3 regions of the Paenarthrobacter sp. R1 genome follow, and region 1 is predicted to be linked to each of the others. Evidence: riboswitches for the same ligand, from Rfam matches in the RefSeq annotation. Region 1 holds a riboswitch; each other region holds the start of a gene.
What was found. Region 1 has a riboswitch for glycine ahead of cycA (D-serine/D-alanine/glycine transporter). Riboswitches for the same ligand answer to the same signal wherever they lie in the genome.
Positions count from the first base shown of each region.

Region 2: it holds a riboswitch for glycine, as region 1 does, so the genes downstream of both, gcvP (aminomethyl-transferring glycine dehydrogenase) here and cycA (D-serine/D-alanine/glycine transporter) in region 1, are expected to answer to the same signal.
Region 3: it holds a riboswitch for glycine, as region 1 does, so the genes downstream of both, gcvP (aminomethyl-transferring glycine dehydrogenase) here and cycA (D-serine/D-alanine/glycine transporter) in region 1, are expected to answer to the same signal.

Region 1 is NZ_CP127115.1:3,156,060-3,161,788, reverse strand. Features, by position in the region: gene QN084_RS15315 (ExeM/NucH family extracellular endonuclease) at 1-857, shown strand, start outside; gene cycA (D-serine/D-alanine/glycine transporter) at 928-2,394, opposite strand; glycine riboswitch at 2,549-2,648, opposite strand; gene QN084_RS15305 (FAD/NAD(P)-binding protein) at 2,745-4,682, opposite strand; gene QN084_RS15300 (prolyl oligopeptidase family serine peptidase) at 4,743-5,729, shown strand, end outside.
Region 2 is NZ_CP127115.1:3,385,393-3,391,121, forward strand. Features, by position in the region: gene QN084_RS16465 (IS481 family transposase) at 1-349, opposite strand, end outside; gene QN084_RS16470 (MFS transporter) at 477-2,030, opposite strand; gene QN084_RS16475 (TetR/AcrR family transcriptional regulator) at 2,104-2,643, shown strand; glycine riboswitch at 2,736-2,834, shown strand; gene gcvP (aminomethyl-transferring glycine dehydrogenase) at 3,012-5,729, shown strand, end outside.
Region 3 is NZ_CP127115.1:1,961,714-1,967,442, forward strand. Features, by position in the region: gene gcvT (glycine cleavage system aminomethyltransferase GcvT) at 1-185, opposite strand, end outside; gene gcvP (aminomethyl-transferring glycine dehydrogenase) at 197-3,070, opposite strand; glycine riboswitch at 3,219-3,318, opposite strand; gene QN084_RS09535 (AMP-binding protein) at 3,574-5,729, shown strand, end outside.

The DNA.
Region 1 (5,729 bases):
ACGAGCTGTACTACGCCCCGGACGGAACCATCACCTATGCCGAGGCGAACGCGGTGCTGCCGTTCGTCAACAATCTCTGGACGACGTCCCTTACTGGCGCGCAGTTCAAGACGCTCCTGGAACAGCAGTGGCAGACCAACCCCGACGGAACGGTACCGAGCCGCCCGTACCAGCAGTTGGGCTTGTCCAAGAACGTCAACTACACCTACGACGCCGCCCGCCCGACAGGTGAGCGCGTCACCGGGATCTGGGTGGACGGTACGCCGATCGATCCGGCCAAGCAGTACAGGATCGGTACCTTCAGCTTCCTAGCCACCGGCGGTGACAACTTCCGCGTCTTCCAGGAAGGCAGCAACACCAAGGACACCGGGCTGGTGGACCGGGATGCGTGGATCAAGTACCTCCAGGCGCACAACCCGGTATCGCCCGACTTCGCGCGCCGTTCCGTAGCTGTTGCCAACACAACAGCCAGCGACGTCACGGCCGGAGATGCCCTGAGCCTGGCCGTTTCCAAGCTGGACCTGACGTCCATCGGCAGCCCGGCGAACAAGACCCTCAAGGCCTCGTTCGTCGACGCCGCAGGCACCACCGTGGAGTTGGGCGATGTTCCGGTGACCTCCGGTGCCGCGAACGTCAACGTCACGGTTCCCGCCACAGCAGCAGCCGGTACCGCGACGCTGGTGCTCACCGCCGTCGAAACCGGCACCACGGTCAAGGTCCTGGTCACGGTGGCGGAGAGCGTCCCGAATCCGCCGCAATGCACGGCACCGGCCAAACCATCCAAGTGGTACGACATTGCGGGCTGGCTCCGCTACGCCATCGCCTGGTTGGAATATCAGAGGTGCCTGAGGGGCTGACAAACCCCGGTTGGCAGTGAAGGGGCCAGGCCCCGCGTCCGTGTGGTCGCGGGGCCTGGCTTTTTGTGTCCTACTTGCGTGCGGGTTCAGGCTCGGGAAGCCGTTCAGCGTCCTCTTGCAGGCTCGCGCGGAAAGCTTCAAACCGGGCCACGTGGGCCGGCCGGCGGCGCAGGATGGCCCACGCGATGCCCAACGCCACGAACCACACCGGCGTGACAAGCAGCGCCATGAGGGTGTCCGGCTGCGTGGTCAATGCCCACATGATGAACCCGAAGAACGCGAAGACCACCCAAACCATCACAACACCGCCGGGCATCTTGAACGCGGAGCCATCGTGCAGTTGCGGACGACGCTTCCGGAAGGCGAGGTAGCTCGCCAGGATGATCGACCAGACGAACACGAAGCACACGGCCGACACCGTGGTGACCATGTCGAAGGCCTTGCCAACGTCCTGGCCGGCGTACATGAGGACGACGCCGGAGAGCAGCAGCACGCAGGAAAGGAACAGCGCGTTGCGGGGTACTTTGCGTCCGGAGAGCGCACTGAAGACTGCGGGCGCGTCGCCTTCCTGCGCCAAGCCGTAAACCATGCGGGACGTGGAGTAGATCCCGGAGTTCGCGGAGGACATCGCCGAGCTCAACACCACGAGGTTGACGATCGTGGCTGCGGCCCCAAGCCCGGCAAGCGAGAACATGGCGATGAAAGGGCTGTGGCCGGCCGCGAACTGCGTCCACGGAGTAACGGACATCAGGATGATGAGGGCGCCTACGTAGAAGAGCAGCACACGGATGGGAATGGAGTTGATGGCCTTGGGAAGGTTTTTCTCCGGATCCTTCGCTTCGGCAGCGGTGGTTCCCACCAGTTCAATACCCACGAACGCGAAGACTGCGATCTGGAAACCGGCCACGAACCCCATGAATTCGTTGGGGAAGAAGCCTCCATGGGACCAGAGGTTGGTGAAGCTGGCAGGGCCGGCATCGGACTGGAAGCCACTGAAGATCATGAACAGGCCCACGATGATGAGCGCCGCAATGGCCACGATCTTGATGAGGGCGAACCAGAATTCCGTCTCGCCGAAGGCCTTCACGGTTGCCAGGTTCAAGAGCAGGAGGATGCCGATCGTGATGAGTCCGGGAATCCAGAGGGGCAAGCCCGGCCACAGCTCTTCCGAGTAGCCGGCTATCGCAATGACGTCCGCGATGCCCGTGATAACCCAGCAGAACCAATACGTCCATCCAGTGAAGAATCCCGCCCACGGACCCAGAAGGTCTGCGGCGAAGTCGCTGAAGGACTTGTAGTTCAGGTTGCTCAACAGCAACTCGCCCATGGCCCGCATGACGAAGAACAGCATGAAGCCGATGATCATGTAGACGAAAATGACGGAGGGCCCGGCGGCGGAGATGGTTTTCCCGGAGCCCATGAACAGGCCGGTTCCGATGGCACCGCCAATGGCGATCAGTTGGATGTGGCGGTTGCTGAGTTGCCGTTCGAGGTGGGGCTCATGGTTGTTGTCTGTTGGCGGGCGCTGAATCGTCATGAGGAACTCCATTGTTCAGGCGGCACCGGAATGCCACGATGATTCGGGTTCCTCCCCGCTCTGTCATTGACCTGAGAGTTTCCGCGTGCCTGCAGGCAGGAACGCTTGCACCTTCGGTGAGCCCGGTGGGAACCGTGCTTCTTTCCAGAGTTGCCTCGCCGCGGCGGTACAGGGTGCCTGAGAGATTCCTGGGGAGGGTTTGCTCCTACGGCGCCTGACGGGATGTACCGGCAGGACTCTCCCGCCGCGGATCACTAGCGCGCATCACCAGCCGGTGACGCAGATCACACACTAGCGAAGGGCGGGCACCCGCTGCAAACGCCCGGCATCCACGGTCGTCATAAAAGGGGTTAAAGCCCCAGGATGCTCCGCGCGATCTCGTCGGCGTCGCGCAGCGTCCGCTGTCCGCTGGTGTAGGCCTGGCCCGTTGCCGGTTTCGCCTCGGCAGCGATGGCGGTCCCCCACTGGGTTGCCGACAGCTGAAGGCCCAGCACGTACAAACCCTCGGTTACCGAGCCGTTCGCGGCCACGGGCCGGTAAGGATGTGGTTCCACATCCAGGCCGGTGGTCTGCACCGGCGTCCCCTCGACGCTCATCATGATCTTGGTTCGCACCAGGCCGTCCTCCATGAGCTGTTCCAGCAACGGGGAGACGTTGATACCCACCCGGTTGGCGGGCGACATCGCTTCAATCAGGGTCCTCGCCTGCACGGGCGCATCCCGCACCCAGGGCGAAAAGGCGCGGAAGACCTTGGCGTTTCGGTCCACGCTGAATTTCGGGTCCGGCCCCACGAAACTCACGACGCCGGCACGCGCCAAGGCGGCCAGCTGCTCCGAACGAAGTGCGGGAGGCCCGCTGGCCAGTCCCTCGACGAAGGATTCGAACCAGCCGCGCAGCTCCGCCACCCACGACTCATCCGTGATTCCACCGTCCGCCACCACGGTCTTAAGGATCGCGCGGCCCGTATGGAGTGCGCCGATCGCCATCTTCACAGGATCGGCTTCGCCGAGCTCCGAACGCAGGGCATCATCATCCAGGTAATCGGTGATGGCCTTGTCCAACTCGCGGCGGGAGGCGAAGGTCCGGCCCGCCAACGGGGCGGCGAGCGCCCGAAGGTTCAGCCGGCGCGAAGCCACCACGTGTTTTTCGACCAGCGCCCCCACTTCGGTTTCCCAGTTGCCCGTTGCGTGCGCATGCGGCTGCAGCGCGTCCTCCAGGTCGGCCAGGAATTGGGCCGAGTCCCGGATCGCGGCCGGTTGGGACCGTGCCAACGTTGCGTAGTACGCCCACAACGCGTCCCGGTGCAGGAGCGGCCACAGATCATGGTCGAAGCCGGGCTGGATCCCCGCAGCCCGGAAGCGGTCGACGGCGGCTTCCGTCAGGTAGCGGAGGGTGATGCTCGTGGCGTAGTAGCCGGACAGCCCGGCTTTGGCCCGGTACGGGGTGCCTCGCCTGGACGCTGCGATGATTTTCGGTTCGCGCCCGGAAGCACGGTACTCCAGGGCGCCGGTACCCGGGGCGACGGCGTCCACGAATTTGCCGCCGCGGCCCTCGGTCAGCTGCCCCATGACGTCGAAGAAGTTCAGGCCCATTCCCCGGACCAGCACGGGTTCGTTGTCCGGCACTATGGACCAGTCCACGTCGGCCGGAGGCGCCGGAGGGAAGTACAGCAGTCCGTGTTCTTCGGCGGCCACCTGGAAGGAGCGTTGCTCGGGGTTCAGGCGGGCTTCAATGTGGCCAAGGGCGAGCACCACCGAATCGACGGTGAGGGTACCGCCGTCGGCCAGTTCGACGTCGAACGCCTTACCCGCCGGGCGGGCCGCCACCGCCGACGTTTCATGGAAGGTGACGTCCACGCCGTCGGGCACCCGCTGGAGCAGCTCAGCCAGCGTCTGCTGCAGGTAACGCCCGTACAGGGCGCGGCTCGGGAAGTTGTCGGACGCCAGCGCGGACAACTCGGCCTTCTCGGCGTCGCTGAGTCCCTGGCCGTCACGACGCCGGGTCACGCGCCATTCGTCGAACGAACCGCCCGCCAGAGGCGGGGCAAGCTCCGGTTCCTGGGGAATCAGGGTGGGATAGAACGACTGCGTGTTCATCAGGTACAGCCGGGACTGCCCGGGCTGCCAAACGTGCCCCGAACCGGCCGGATAGGGGTCAATGACGTGGATGTGGAGCGTGCTTCCGCCGTTCCCTGCCGCCGCCCGGTTCGCGAGCAACCGCTCAAGGACGCTGGTACCCCTGGGACCAGCCCCGACAAGGGCAACACGGTTGGTTTGGGAAGTAGCCACGCTCAAGCTTAACTTCTGCATGACTTGCTTCCCTTTTACCTGTGTTGCTTGGATGGGGCGATGACCACCACAGCAGCTGATCAATCGCCCTTGCCCGAAGAACGCGAGCAGCCAGGGCCCCGCCACGCCGACGTCGCACCCGAGCCAACGGATGAGTTTGTCTGGTTGGAGGACATCCACGGCGAAGAACAGCTGGCATGGGTCCGTGAACAAAACGCCCGAACCGAAGAACTCCTGGAAGACGCCGGATACGCGGCGGTGGAAGCGGGCATCCTGGAGGTCCTGGACTCCACCGACCGCATCGCCATGGTGAACAAGCGGGGGGACTTCTACTACAACTTCTGGAAGGACCGGGAACACCCCAAGGGCCTCTGGCGCCGCACCACGTGGGAGAGCTACCTCTCCGACGCACCGGACTGGGACGAGCTGCTGGATGTGGACGCCTTGGCAGCCTCCGAAGGTATCGAGTGGGTGTTCCACGGGGCCGGCTTCCTTCGCCCGTCCGACGGTTCCGACTACCGGCTCGCCATGGTTTCCCTCTCCCCCGACGGCGGCGACGCCAACCGGTACCGCGAATTCGACCTCGCCACCAGGACGTTCGTGGACCCGGCCGATGGTGGCTTTGACCTACCCACCGCGAAGGGCCATGTCAGCTGGCTCGATGCAGACACTCTCCTGGTCTCCAGCACCGCCGACGGACTACCCGCAACTTCCTCCTCCTACGCCCGAACCGCGGTGAAGCTGCGCCGCGGCGAATCCCTGGCATCAGCGGAACAGATCTTCGAGATCCCCGAAGACCACATGCTGGCCATGGTCGCCCACGACTCCACGCCAGGCTTTGAGCGCACTTTCGCCGTGGACTACATCGACTTCTACAACCAGCGGACGTCGCTGCTCCATGACGGCGCCTGGATGGACATCGACGTCCCGACGGACGTCAACATCAGCGCGCACCGCGAATGGCTGATGTTCCGTCCACGGCACGACTGGTCCGTTGCCGGCGTCCAATACCCTGCCGGCTCCCTCCTCGCGGCAGGCCTTGAAGAG
Region 2 (5,729 bases), 230 kb from region 1:
AGCGAAGCGGAGGGCAGTGATAGCGGTGCAGGATCCGGTGGACTGTGGAGATGTTCAGATGCAGGTGGTAGGCGATCCGTGCTGGCCCCCACCGCCTGGAGGTCCGAAGGCCCACGACCCGATGTTCTGTCCGCACGGAACTGCGGTGCGGACAGCTCAGGGGCCGGCTGGGACGATCCAGCATGCCCGCTTCCCCGCATTCGACGTAACGTCTCGCCCACCGGGCAGCGGTCGGGACAGAGACATTGAACCGCTCAGCGGCTAGACGCAATGGCAAGTGACCATCGACCACACACCGGGCCAGCTTCAACCGACCGGCAGGGGCAAGGATCGCGTTAGAGTGGGACACGAGGACCTCCTGGTATCTGTGTTTGCTCTCGACAAGCTCCACATAACACCCGGAGGTCCTCTTTACTTCGTCAATTCCAGCCCCGTGTCATCAACCTGCCGGGACAGTACATCTAGAAAGCACCGGACTACTGCGCCTTCGGCACCCGGCGAAGTACGACGGCGGCAAGCACTGCCGCTCCGGCCATCAGTACCAGCCCGATCGCCGCGGTGACGTGCACTCCGGATTCGAAGGCCACCCCTGCGGCCGCAGTCAGTGCCTCGGACAAGGGCGCGGGCAGTGCGGCCGCCGCATCAACCGCTCCGGCCAAGGTTTCCCCTGACTGGCCCGCAGCGGCAGCGGATACGCCGTCCGGTATCACCAGGTTGTGCTGGTAGGACGCGGTCAGGATGGAGCCCAGGACGGCGGTGCCCAGGAGCGATCCCAGTTCGTAGCCTGTTTCCGAGATGGCGGATGCCGCGCCGGACTTGTCCGCCGGGACCGAGCCCAGGATGAGGTCGTTGGAGATGGTCTCCGCAGCACCCACACCAACTGCCAACACCGTCAGTGCTGAGAGCAGGAACACCGGGCCGCTTCCGTGATCGCCCACGACAACCACCAGGTACCCCACTGCGTTGAGGACCAGGCCGCCCGCCACCACGAAGCCGGGGCGGATCCGCTTCACCAGCGGCACCACTACCAGCCCTGACACGATGGTGGCCAAGAGGGCCGGGATCATGGCAATACCGGCCTCCATGGGCGACTGGCCTTCGATGAGTTGCAGGTGCTGGGCGAAGAAATAGATGAACCCGGTCATGGAGAACAGGGACAGCACGTTGGCGACGATGGCCGTGCTGAACACTTTGTTGCTGAAGAGGCGCACGTCCAGCATGGGGCTGGCCAACTGCTGCTGCCGCCGCACGAAGAGCACGCCCAGTACCGCGCCGAAGAGCATGAAGAAAGCCGCGGTTGGCCCGAAGCCGTGCACGGCGAATTCCTTGATGCCGTAGACGAACGGAGCCATGGTGAGGACGGACAGGACGATGCTTGGTACGTCCACCCGGCCAGGGTTGGCGTCCTTCGACTCCGGAATGAGGATCCTGCCGAACGCAAGCAGGGGCAGGAGCAGGAACGCTGCCACCAGGAAGACAGCTCCCCACCAGAAGTGCTCCACCAGCCAGCCCCCAAAGATGGGACCGAGGGCTGCGCCGCCCGAGAACCCGGCTGCCCAGACGGCGATGGCGAGGCGGCGCCGGTTCGGATCGGTGAAGATGTTCCTGATCAGGGACAGTGTTGAGGGCATCAGCATGGCGCCGAAGACTCCAAGGGCTGCGCGGCCGGCTATCAGCCATTCAGCCGAGGGCGCGAACGCCGTAGCAGCCGACACCGCAGCGAAGCCTGTGCTGCCGGCCAGAAGCAGCCGCCGTCGTCCTATCCTGTCGCCGAGGTTGCCCATGGATACCAGCAATGCAGCCAGGACCAGCGGGTACGCGTCAACGATCCACAGAAGCTGGATGCCCCCGACTTCCAATGAGCGGGCGATCTCCGGTAGAGCGAAGGTGAGGGCGGTGTTGTCCACGGCCACCAGGAGAACCGGAAACATGAGCAGGGCAAGGGCCGTCCAGTCGCGCCATGCTGCCGTCCTGCCGTGGAGGCGACGGATGGAAGTGCGGGGAGCTTTGGTTGCGGACGACGAAAACATGAATATTACTGTACCGTCCAGACGGTATAGTTTCAAAAGAGCTCAACACGCCTGTTTAGGGAATGATGGACACATGCCGCGAAAACCAGTTGCCAAGGATGCCGTCCTGGATGCCTTCGAGGCGCTCCTGATCGAGGTGGGGGAGCGGGCAGCAACGCTCGACGCCGTCGCGAAGCGCGCCGGAGTCTCCAAGGGAGGGCTCCTCTATCACTTCCCCAACAAGGAGGCCCTCATCAGCGCTTTGCTGGAACGCCTCGACCGATTGGCGGAGGAAGACACCGAACAAATGATCGCGGCCCCGGACGGCGCAGCAGCGTACTTCATCCGGTCTTCAGTGTGGGCCGGTACGCCCATGGACCGGGCTTTTGTGGCGACCACCCGCTTGGCAGAGGTAGCCCACGAGGAGACGCGGAGGAGGTTTGCCGCCATCCAACAACGCTGGCTCGACGTGCTCGCCGAGGACGTTGGACCGGAAGTCGCCAAAGCCGTCAGCTACATGGGTGACGGACTCTATTTCAACGCCATGTTCGAAGGCGGGCAGGCGGGCGGCAGCGCCGGGCGGGAGGCCGACGTCGGGATCCTGCTCGAGGTTCTGGAGCGACTGCGCAAGTAGCGCTCCGCCTATTTGCCGCGACGCCGGGCACGTAGGACAATTAACAATTGTGGTGCGCCTTGCAGCGGGCCGCGAACAACTGCATAAGCCTATGATCTGCGGCGGGAGAGTCCTGCAAAGCACGTGACGCAGGCGCCGTAGGAGCAAATCCTCCCCAGGAATCTCTCAGGCCCACGCACCGCCGCGGCTAGGCAACTCTGGAAAGCAGCAGGCAATCCGCCGTCAGCGGTGACGATTGTTGTGTTCACCGACGGTGCAAGCGGCGTTGCGCAGGCAACCCGCGGAAACTCTCAGGTCCAATACAGAGCGGGGAGGAACCCGAGCCACTGCGGCGTACCCAAGCGCCGCCCAACTAATGGAGTTCCTTCGTGACGGTTAGTTCAGCCTCCACCGCCTTCGTCGATCGGCACATCGGTGCCCGCCGCCAGGCCGATATCGACACCATGCTCAAGGCCATCGGCTACGACTCCGTGGATTCCCTCGTGGACACCGCGGTTCCCAACGACATCCGCCAGGACGTTGCCCTGACGCTGCAGAACGCGCTGAGCGAGGTGGAGGTCCTTGCTGAACTCCGCAAGCTTGCTTCCAAGAACAAGACTGCTGTCCAGATGATCGGCCAGGGCTACTACGACACCATCACGCCGCCGGTTATCCGCCGCAACATTCTCGAGTCGCCGGCCTGGTACACCGCCTACACGCCCTACCAGCCGGAAATTTCCCAGGGCCGCCTCGAAGCGCTGCTGAACTTCCAGACCATGGTGCAGGACCTCGTTGGCCTGCCGATCGCCAATGCTTCGCTCCTTGACGAAGCCACCGCAGTCGCTGAAGCCGTGCTGATGATGCGCCGTGCCAACAAGAACAAAGCCGTCCAGGATGGCAAGACCGTCCTCGACGCAGACTGCCTGCCGCAGACCATCGCGATCGTGAAGGGCCGCGCTGAGGCGCTCGGCTTCGAGGTGGAGGTTGCGGACCTCTCCGCGGGACTGCCCGACGGCGACATCAACGGCGTCGTCCTCCAGCAGCCCGGCGTCTCCGGCCGTGTCTTCGACCACTCCGCCGTCATCGCCGAGGCGAAAGAGCGGGGCGCGCTGGTGACGGTTGCTGCCGACCTTCTTTCCCTCACGCTCATCACCCCTCCGGGTGAACAGGGTGCGGACATCGCCGTCGGCTCCGCCCAGCGACTGGGTGTTCCGCTGTTCTTCGGCGGCCCGCACGCCGCTTACATGGCAGTCCAGAAGGGGCTGGAGCGTTCCATGCCCGGCCGTCTGGTGGGCGTTTCCAAGGACGACGCCGGTGTCCCCGCCTACCGCTTGGCGCTGCAGACCCGCGAGCAGCACATCCGCCGCGAAAAGGCCACGTCCAACATCTGCACGGCGCAGGCACTCCTTGCCATCGTCGCCTCGATGTATGCCGTCTACCACGGCCCCGAAGGCCTGAAGGCCATCGCCGAGACCGCCCACCACCACGCGCGCACCCTTGCGGCCTCACTGAAGGCTGCCGGCGTCGAGGTCCTGCACGGGTCCTTCTTCGACACCATCACGGTTCGCGTTCCGGGCCGCGGCGCCGAGCTCGTCGCTGCTGCCGAAGAGCGTGGCATCAACCTGCGTGGAATCGACGGGGACACCGTGGGTATCTCCGTGGATGAGACAACAACAACTGACATCGTCGGCAGTGTCCTTGAAGTTTTCGGTGCCTCCGCGGTTGAGTCCGCAGAGGGCTTTGCGCTGGAGGCTTCCGTTGAGCGCTCCAGTGAGTACCTGCAGCACCCCGTGTTCAACACCCACCGCTCCGAAACGCAGCTGTTGCGCTACATCCGCAAGCTCTCCGATCGCGACCTCGCGCTGGACCGGACCATGATTCCGCTGGGTTCGTGCACCATGAAGCTGAACGCCACGGCGGAGATGGAAGCCATTTCCTGGCCCGAGTTCGCCTCCATCCACCCGTTCGCTCCGGATTCCCAGACCGAGGGCTGGCGTGAGCTGATCTCTGGCCTGGAAGCTGACCTGACGGAGATCACGGGTTACGACCAGGTCTCCATCCAGCCGAACGCGGGGTCCCAGGGTGAGCTTGCCGGCCTGCTGGCGATCCGCGGCTACCACCACTCCCGCGGAGACCAGCAGCGCAACGTCTGCCTCATCCCTGCTTCGGCTCACGGGACCAACGCAGCGTCCGCCGTGCTCGCGGGCATGAAGGTTGTGGTAGTTGCCACGGCAGCCGACGGCACCATCGACCACGCCGACCTCCAAGCCAAGATCGAGGCGAACCGTGACGTCTTGTCGGCCATCATGATCACCTACCCGTCCACCCACGGTGTCTACGACGCCGACGTGCGGGAAGTCTGCGACGCTGTCCACGAAGCCGGTGGCCAGGTCTACATCGACGGTGCAAACCTCAATGCACTGGTCGGTTTGGCGCAGCCGGGCAAGTTCGGCGGCGACGTGTCCCACCTGAACCTGCACAAGACCTTCTGCATCCCCCACGGCGGTGGCGGGCCGGGCGTCGGCCCCGTTGCTGCGAAGGCCCACCTGGCCCCGTTCATGCCCGGCAACGCCGCATCATGGACCGAAGGCAATGACGTTCCGATTTCGGCATCGCGCTTTGGTTCGGCCGGCGTGCTCCCCATCTCCTGGGCTTACGTGAAGCTCATGGGCGGCGAAGGACTGACCGAAGCAACCAAGTCCGCCCTGCTGGCTGCCAACTACATCGCAGCCCGCCTCAACGACTACTTCCCGGTGCTCTACACAGGCGAAGCAGGCTTGGTCGCCCACGAGTGCATCCTGGACCTCCGCGAGCTGACGGCCAAGACCGGGGTTACGGCCGAGGACGTGGCCAAGCGCCTCATCGACTTCGGCTTCCACGCACCCACCCTGGCGTTCCCGGTCGCCGGCACCCTCATGGTTGAGCCCACCGAATCCGAGGACCTGGCCGAGATCGACCGCTTCATCGAAGCCATGATCACCATCCGCAAGGAAATCGATCAGGTAGCACATGGCGACTTCTCCGTGCAGGATTCCCCGCTTCGCCGGGCACCCCACACGGCAGCCGCCGTCGTAAGCTCCGATTGGGACCGCGCCTACCCGCGTGAG
Region 3 (5,729 bases), 1.2 Mb from region 1:
TGCGGCCCGGTGACCCAGACTTCACCCATGTGGGAGAGGTCGAACAAGCCCGCGGCGTTGCGGACGGCGTGGTGCTCGGCCAGCTCGGATTCGTACTTGAGGGGCATCTGCCAACCGCCAAAATCCGTGAAGGAGGCGCCGGCCTTTTTATGCTGCTCGTAGAGAGCGGTGTAGTTCTCAGACATGTCAGGGTCCTTTAGTTCGCAAGCTCTGCTGTGTTTTCCTCGAACGCTTCGAGGGGAGGGCACGAGCAGACGAGGTTGCGGTCGCCCGCAGCACCGTCAATCCGGCCAACCGGCGGGAAGTACTTGTCCTGCTTGAGGCTCGGCACCGGGAAGACTGCCTGCTCACGCGGGTAGTTGCGCTCCCACGAAGAGCTCACGACGGCGGCTGCCGTGTGCGGCGCGTTGCGAAGCGGGGAGTCCTCCACGGAGAAGTCTCCGCTGGCTACCTGTTCGATTTCGGCCCGGATGGTGATCATGGCTTCGATGAAGCGGTCGATCTCGGCCAGGTCCTCGGACTCTGTGGGCTCAACCATGAGGGTGCCGGCCACCGGGAACGCCAGGGTGGGGGCGTGGAAGCCGAAGTCGATGAGGCGCTTGGCCACGTCCTCGGCGGTCACGCCGGTGCGGGCGGTCAGTTCACGGAGATCCAGGATGCATTCGTGGGCAACCAGTCCACCTTCGCCCGTGTAAAGGACAGGGAAATGCTCGTTCAAGCGGGAAGCTACGTAGTTGGCAGCCAGCAGGGCGGACTTGGTTGCTTCGGTCAGTCCTTCGCCGCCCATGAGCTTCACGTAAGCCCAGGAGATGGGGAGCACGCCGGCCGAACCGAAACGGGAAGCCGAGATGGCAACGCCATGCCCTTCCTCATGCGCTGCCTTATTGGCATCGCCCGGCATGAACGGGGCCAGGTGCGCCTTCGCAGCAACGGGGCCGACGCCCGGCCCGCCACCGCCGTGGGGGATGCAGAAGGTCTTGTGCAGGTTCAGGTGGGACACGTCGCCGCCGAACTTGCCCGGCTGGGCCAAGCCCACCAAGGCGTTCAAGTTCGCGCCATCGACGTACACTTGGCCACCGGCTTCGTGCACTGCCTCGCACACCTCAACAACGTCGGCGTCGTAAACACCGTGCGTGGACGGGTAGGTGATCATAATGGCCGACAAGACGTCACGGTTCGCCTCGATCTTGGCCTTGAGATCCTCGTGGTCGATGGTGCCATCGGACGCCGTGGCAACCACCACAACCTTCATGCCCGCGAGCACGGCGGACGCTGCGTTGGTCCCGTGAGCCGAAGCAGGGATGAGGCAGACGTTGCGCTGCTGGTCTCCGCGGGAGTGGTGGTAGCCGCGGATCGCCAGCAGGCCGGCAAGCTCACCCTGGGACCCCGCGTTCGGCTGGATGGAGACCTGGTCGTAACCCGTGATCTCCGTCAGGTCAGCTTCCAGGCCAGAGATCAGCTCACGCCAGCCCTCAGTCTGGGAATCCGGAGCGAACGGGTGGATGGAGGCGAACTCGGGCCAGGAAATGGCTTCCATCTCCGCCGTGGCGTTCAGCTTCATGGTGCACGAACCCAGCGGGATCATGGTGCGGTCCAGCGCCAGGTCCCGGTCGGACAGCTTGCGGATGTAGCGCAACAGCTGCGTCTCGGAACGGTGCGTGCTGAACACGGGGTGCTGCAGGAAGTCGGAGGTGCGGAGCACGTCCGAGGCCAGTTCGAACCCTGCCGCGTCCCCGACCGGACCAGCGCCGAAGGCGACGGCAACCGCGGAGAGGACCTCCGGCGTCGTGGTTTCATCAACGGAAACACCCACGGTGTCCTCGTCGATGCGGCGGAGGTTGATGCCACGTGCTTCGGCGGCACCGATCACCTTGCTTGCCTTGCCCGGGACGCGGACGGTGAGGGTGTCGAAGAACGAATCAGAGACGAGTTCGCGGCCGGCCTTCTGCAGTGCCGTGGCCAGAACGCGAGCGTGGCCGTGCACAGTCTCGGCGATCGCCTTGAGTCCGTCCGGACCGTGGTACACCGCGTACATCGAGGCAACGATCGCGAGCAGGGCCTGTGCCGTGCAGATGTTGGACGTGGCCTTTTCGCGGCGGATGTGCTGCTCGCGGGTCTGCAGGGCGAGGCGGTAGGCAGGAACGCCGGCGTTGTCCTTGGACACACCAACGATGCGGCCCGGGAGGGTGCGCTCCATGCCCTGGCGGACGGCCATGTAAGCGGCGTGCGGGCCACCGAAGAACAGCGGAACGCCGAAGCGCTGCGCGGTTCCGACGGCGATGTCCGCACCCTGCTCGCCCGGGGGCGTGATGAGGGTGAGTGCCAGCAGGTCGGCGGCAACGGTGACCAGTGCACCGCGCTCCTTCGCGGACGCGATCACGGGGGCGTGGTTGAACACCCGGCCCGAGACGCCCGGCTGCTGGAGGACGACGCCGTTGATGTCGCCGTCGGGCAGTCCTGCGGAGAGGTCCGCAACCTCCACCTCGAAGCCGAGCGCTTCTGCGCGGCCCTTCACGATCGCAATGGTCTGCGGGAACAGGTCGGCGTCCAGGACGGTCTTGCCGTCCTTCGCGGTCTTGTCCTTGTTGGCGCGGCGCATGAGCAGCACGGCCTCGGCAACGGCGGTGGCTTCGTCAAGGAGGGAAGCGTTGGCGATCGGAAGGCCAGTGAGGTCCTGGACCATGGTCTGGAAGTTCAGGAGTGCTTCGAGGCGGCCCTGGGAAATTTCGGGCTGGTACGGAGTGTAGGCGGTGTACCAGGCCGGGGACTCAAGGATGTTGCGGCGGATCACCGGGGGCGTGATGGTGTCGTAGTAGCCCTGGCCGATCATCTGGACGGCAGTCTTGTTTTTGGCCGCGAGCTTGCGGAGTTCGGCCAGGACCTGGGTCTCGCTGAGGGCCTTTTGCAGGGTCAGCGGCGAGGACTGGCGGATGGAATCGGGGACCGCAACGTCAACCAGGCCATCAACGGAGTCGTAGCCGATGGCCTTGAGCATGGTGTCGATATCGGCCTGGCGGCGGGCGCCGATATGCCGGTCCGCGAACGCGGTTGGGGAGGATTGAACAGTCAAGAGGAACTCCAGGATTCAGGCGCCCGCTGAGCGCCATGGTGAATATGGGTCCTCCCCGCTCTGTATTGGACCTGAGAGATTCCGTGGACTTGGTTGCCCACTTGCACCGTCGGTGAGCCCGGTTGCCCGGACTGCTTTCCAGAGTTGCCTCGCCGCGGCGGTACATGGGCCTGAGAGATTCCTGGGGAGGATTTGCTCCTACGGCGCCTGACTGGATGTACCCGGCAGGACTCTCCCGCCGCAGATCAAAAGCGTGTGCGCCACCTCGGTGACACGCTTCACACCATAGCGGGTGATCGCGAAGAAAGGCAAGACGCGCAGGTCAGGGCGGTTGGGAAGTGCTAGAGCGTCCCCCTCAGGGCGGCGGGAAGTGATAGAGCGTCCGAAGGTCCGTTGCTCTATCACTTCCCCTCCCCTTTTCCGGGTTGCTCCAAGGCTTCACATTTCGGAACCGCGCGCAAATCCATTTGAGTTAGGTTAGGCATACCTTCTATCTTGCCTTGGTGAGTATTCAGCCGGATTTGGCCGGAGTCGCCTTTGCCGCCCACTTGGCATCGTTTGGAGACCGGCCCGCAGTACACCTCGGATCAGACACAGTGAGCTACGCCCAACTGGCCTGGCGCGTCCAGGAGATGGCGGCGTCGTTTGGCAGCGCCCGCCGCTTGGTCGCCCTCGAGGCCGACAACACGCTGTCGTCGTTGACGGTGTACCTGGCAGCCCTCTCGTCGGGCCATCCGCTGCTCATCCTTCCCTCCGGCGGAGGCCCTGCCGTTGAGTCGCTGCTGGCGGCTTACGAGCCGGATCTCATTGCGCGCTCCGTCGACGGTGGAACAACCCTTGAAGAACGCCGCTCCGGGAGCAAGCACGATCTCCATCCCGAACTCGCCCTGCTGCTGAGCACGTCGGGCTCAACCGGATCACCCAAACTGGTCCGCATCTCCGCAGCATCGGTGCAGGCGAATGCGCAGGCCATTGCGCAGTACCTGCATCTCCGTCCGGCGGACACGGCGGCCACCACGCTTCCCCTGTCCTACTGCTACGGCATGAGCGTCGTGAACAGCCACCTCCTGGTGGGTGCCTCAATTGCCCTCACGGATCTGTCCGTGGTTGATCCGTGCTTCTGGGAGCTGATGCGGTCGCGGTCTGTCACGTCTTTCGCCGCGGTTCCCTACACCTTCGACCTGCTCGAACGCGTGGGCTTCGAAACCATGGAGCTGCCCAGCCTCCGGTACATCACCCAGGCGGGCGGACGCCTGGACCCTGCCCGCGTGCGCCGTTATGCGCAGCTCGGCCAGGAGCGTGGCTGGGACCTCTTTGTGATGTACGGCCAGACCGAAGCGACAGCACGGATGGCGTACCTTCCCCCGGATGAGGCCGCTGATAACCCCAACGCCATAGGGGTCCCCATTCCCGGAGGATCCTTCCGGCTGGAGCCCGTGCCCGGCCTGGATGAGAGCGAGCTCGTCTACTCCGGGCCGAACGTCATGCTGGGTTACGCCGAGCAGCCATCTGACCTCGCCCGGGGACGGGACATCACCGAGCTCCGCACGGGCGACCTCGCACGCAGGGGGCCGGGAGGCTTGTACCAGATCGTCGGGCGGCGGAGTCGCTTCGTGAAGATCGTGGGGCTGCGCGTTGACCTGGGACGGGTCGAGAAAATCCTGGCTGATTACGGCGTCACGGCAGCAGTTGCCGGCTCCGACAGTGGCCTCGTGGCCGCGGTCGAAGGCAAGCATGAACTCTCCATTCTCGCGAAGACCGTGGCGCAGGACCTTGGCATACCCCGGGCGGCGTTGACCCTCTGCTCAGTCGACTCGATTCCACGGCTGGTCAACGGAAAGACGGATTACCCTGCCGTCCTCGCCTTGGCATCGCAGGAGCCGCAAAGGAACCCGGAGCTTCCATCCGCAAAAGCCTGCGATGACCCCAAGACCATTTTTGCCGATGTTCTTGAGCGGACCGACGTCAAGGAAACGGACACGTTCGTCTCATTGGGCGGCGATTCGCTCTCCTACGTAGCCGCGTCGGTCCGGCTGGAAAGTGCCTTGGGCTACCTTCCCGACGGGTGGCACCTGATGCCGGTGTGCGAACTGACTCCCAAAGAACCGGAAGCGAAGCCAGCAGGGCTCAACAAGGCGGGACCCAACCCACAGCCGGGGACGGCGCCGCAGCGTCGCAGGTTGATTGCGCGCATGGAGACCGGGATCGTCCTGCGGGCAGTGGCCATCATCTTCATCGTTTCCACCCATGTGGGCCTCTTCGACTGGGAAGGGACGGCCCACGTCCTGATAGCGGTGGCTGGATACAACTTTGCCCGGTTCCAACTGTCGGGCCCACGCCGGGAACGGCTCAAACGGCAACTGAAGGCGGTGGCACGGATCGCCCTGCCCAGCATGGCGGTGATCGGCGTGGCCTTCGCCACCACGGACGACTACGGTTGGCACAACATTTTCCTGCTCAACACGTTGGTGGGGCCCCAAGGCTGGACCGACATGTCGCGCTTCTGGTTCATTGAGATCCTGGTGCATATCCTGGTGGGCCTGGCGGCGCTGCTGGCCATCCCCGCACTGGACAGGGCACAGCGCAGGTGGCCGTGGCTGCTTCCACTCAGCCTCGCGGCGATTGACCTGCTCCAACGCTTCGATGTGATCGAACTCCC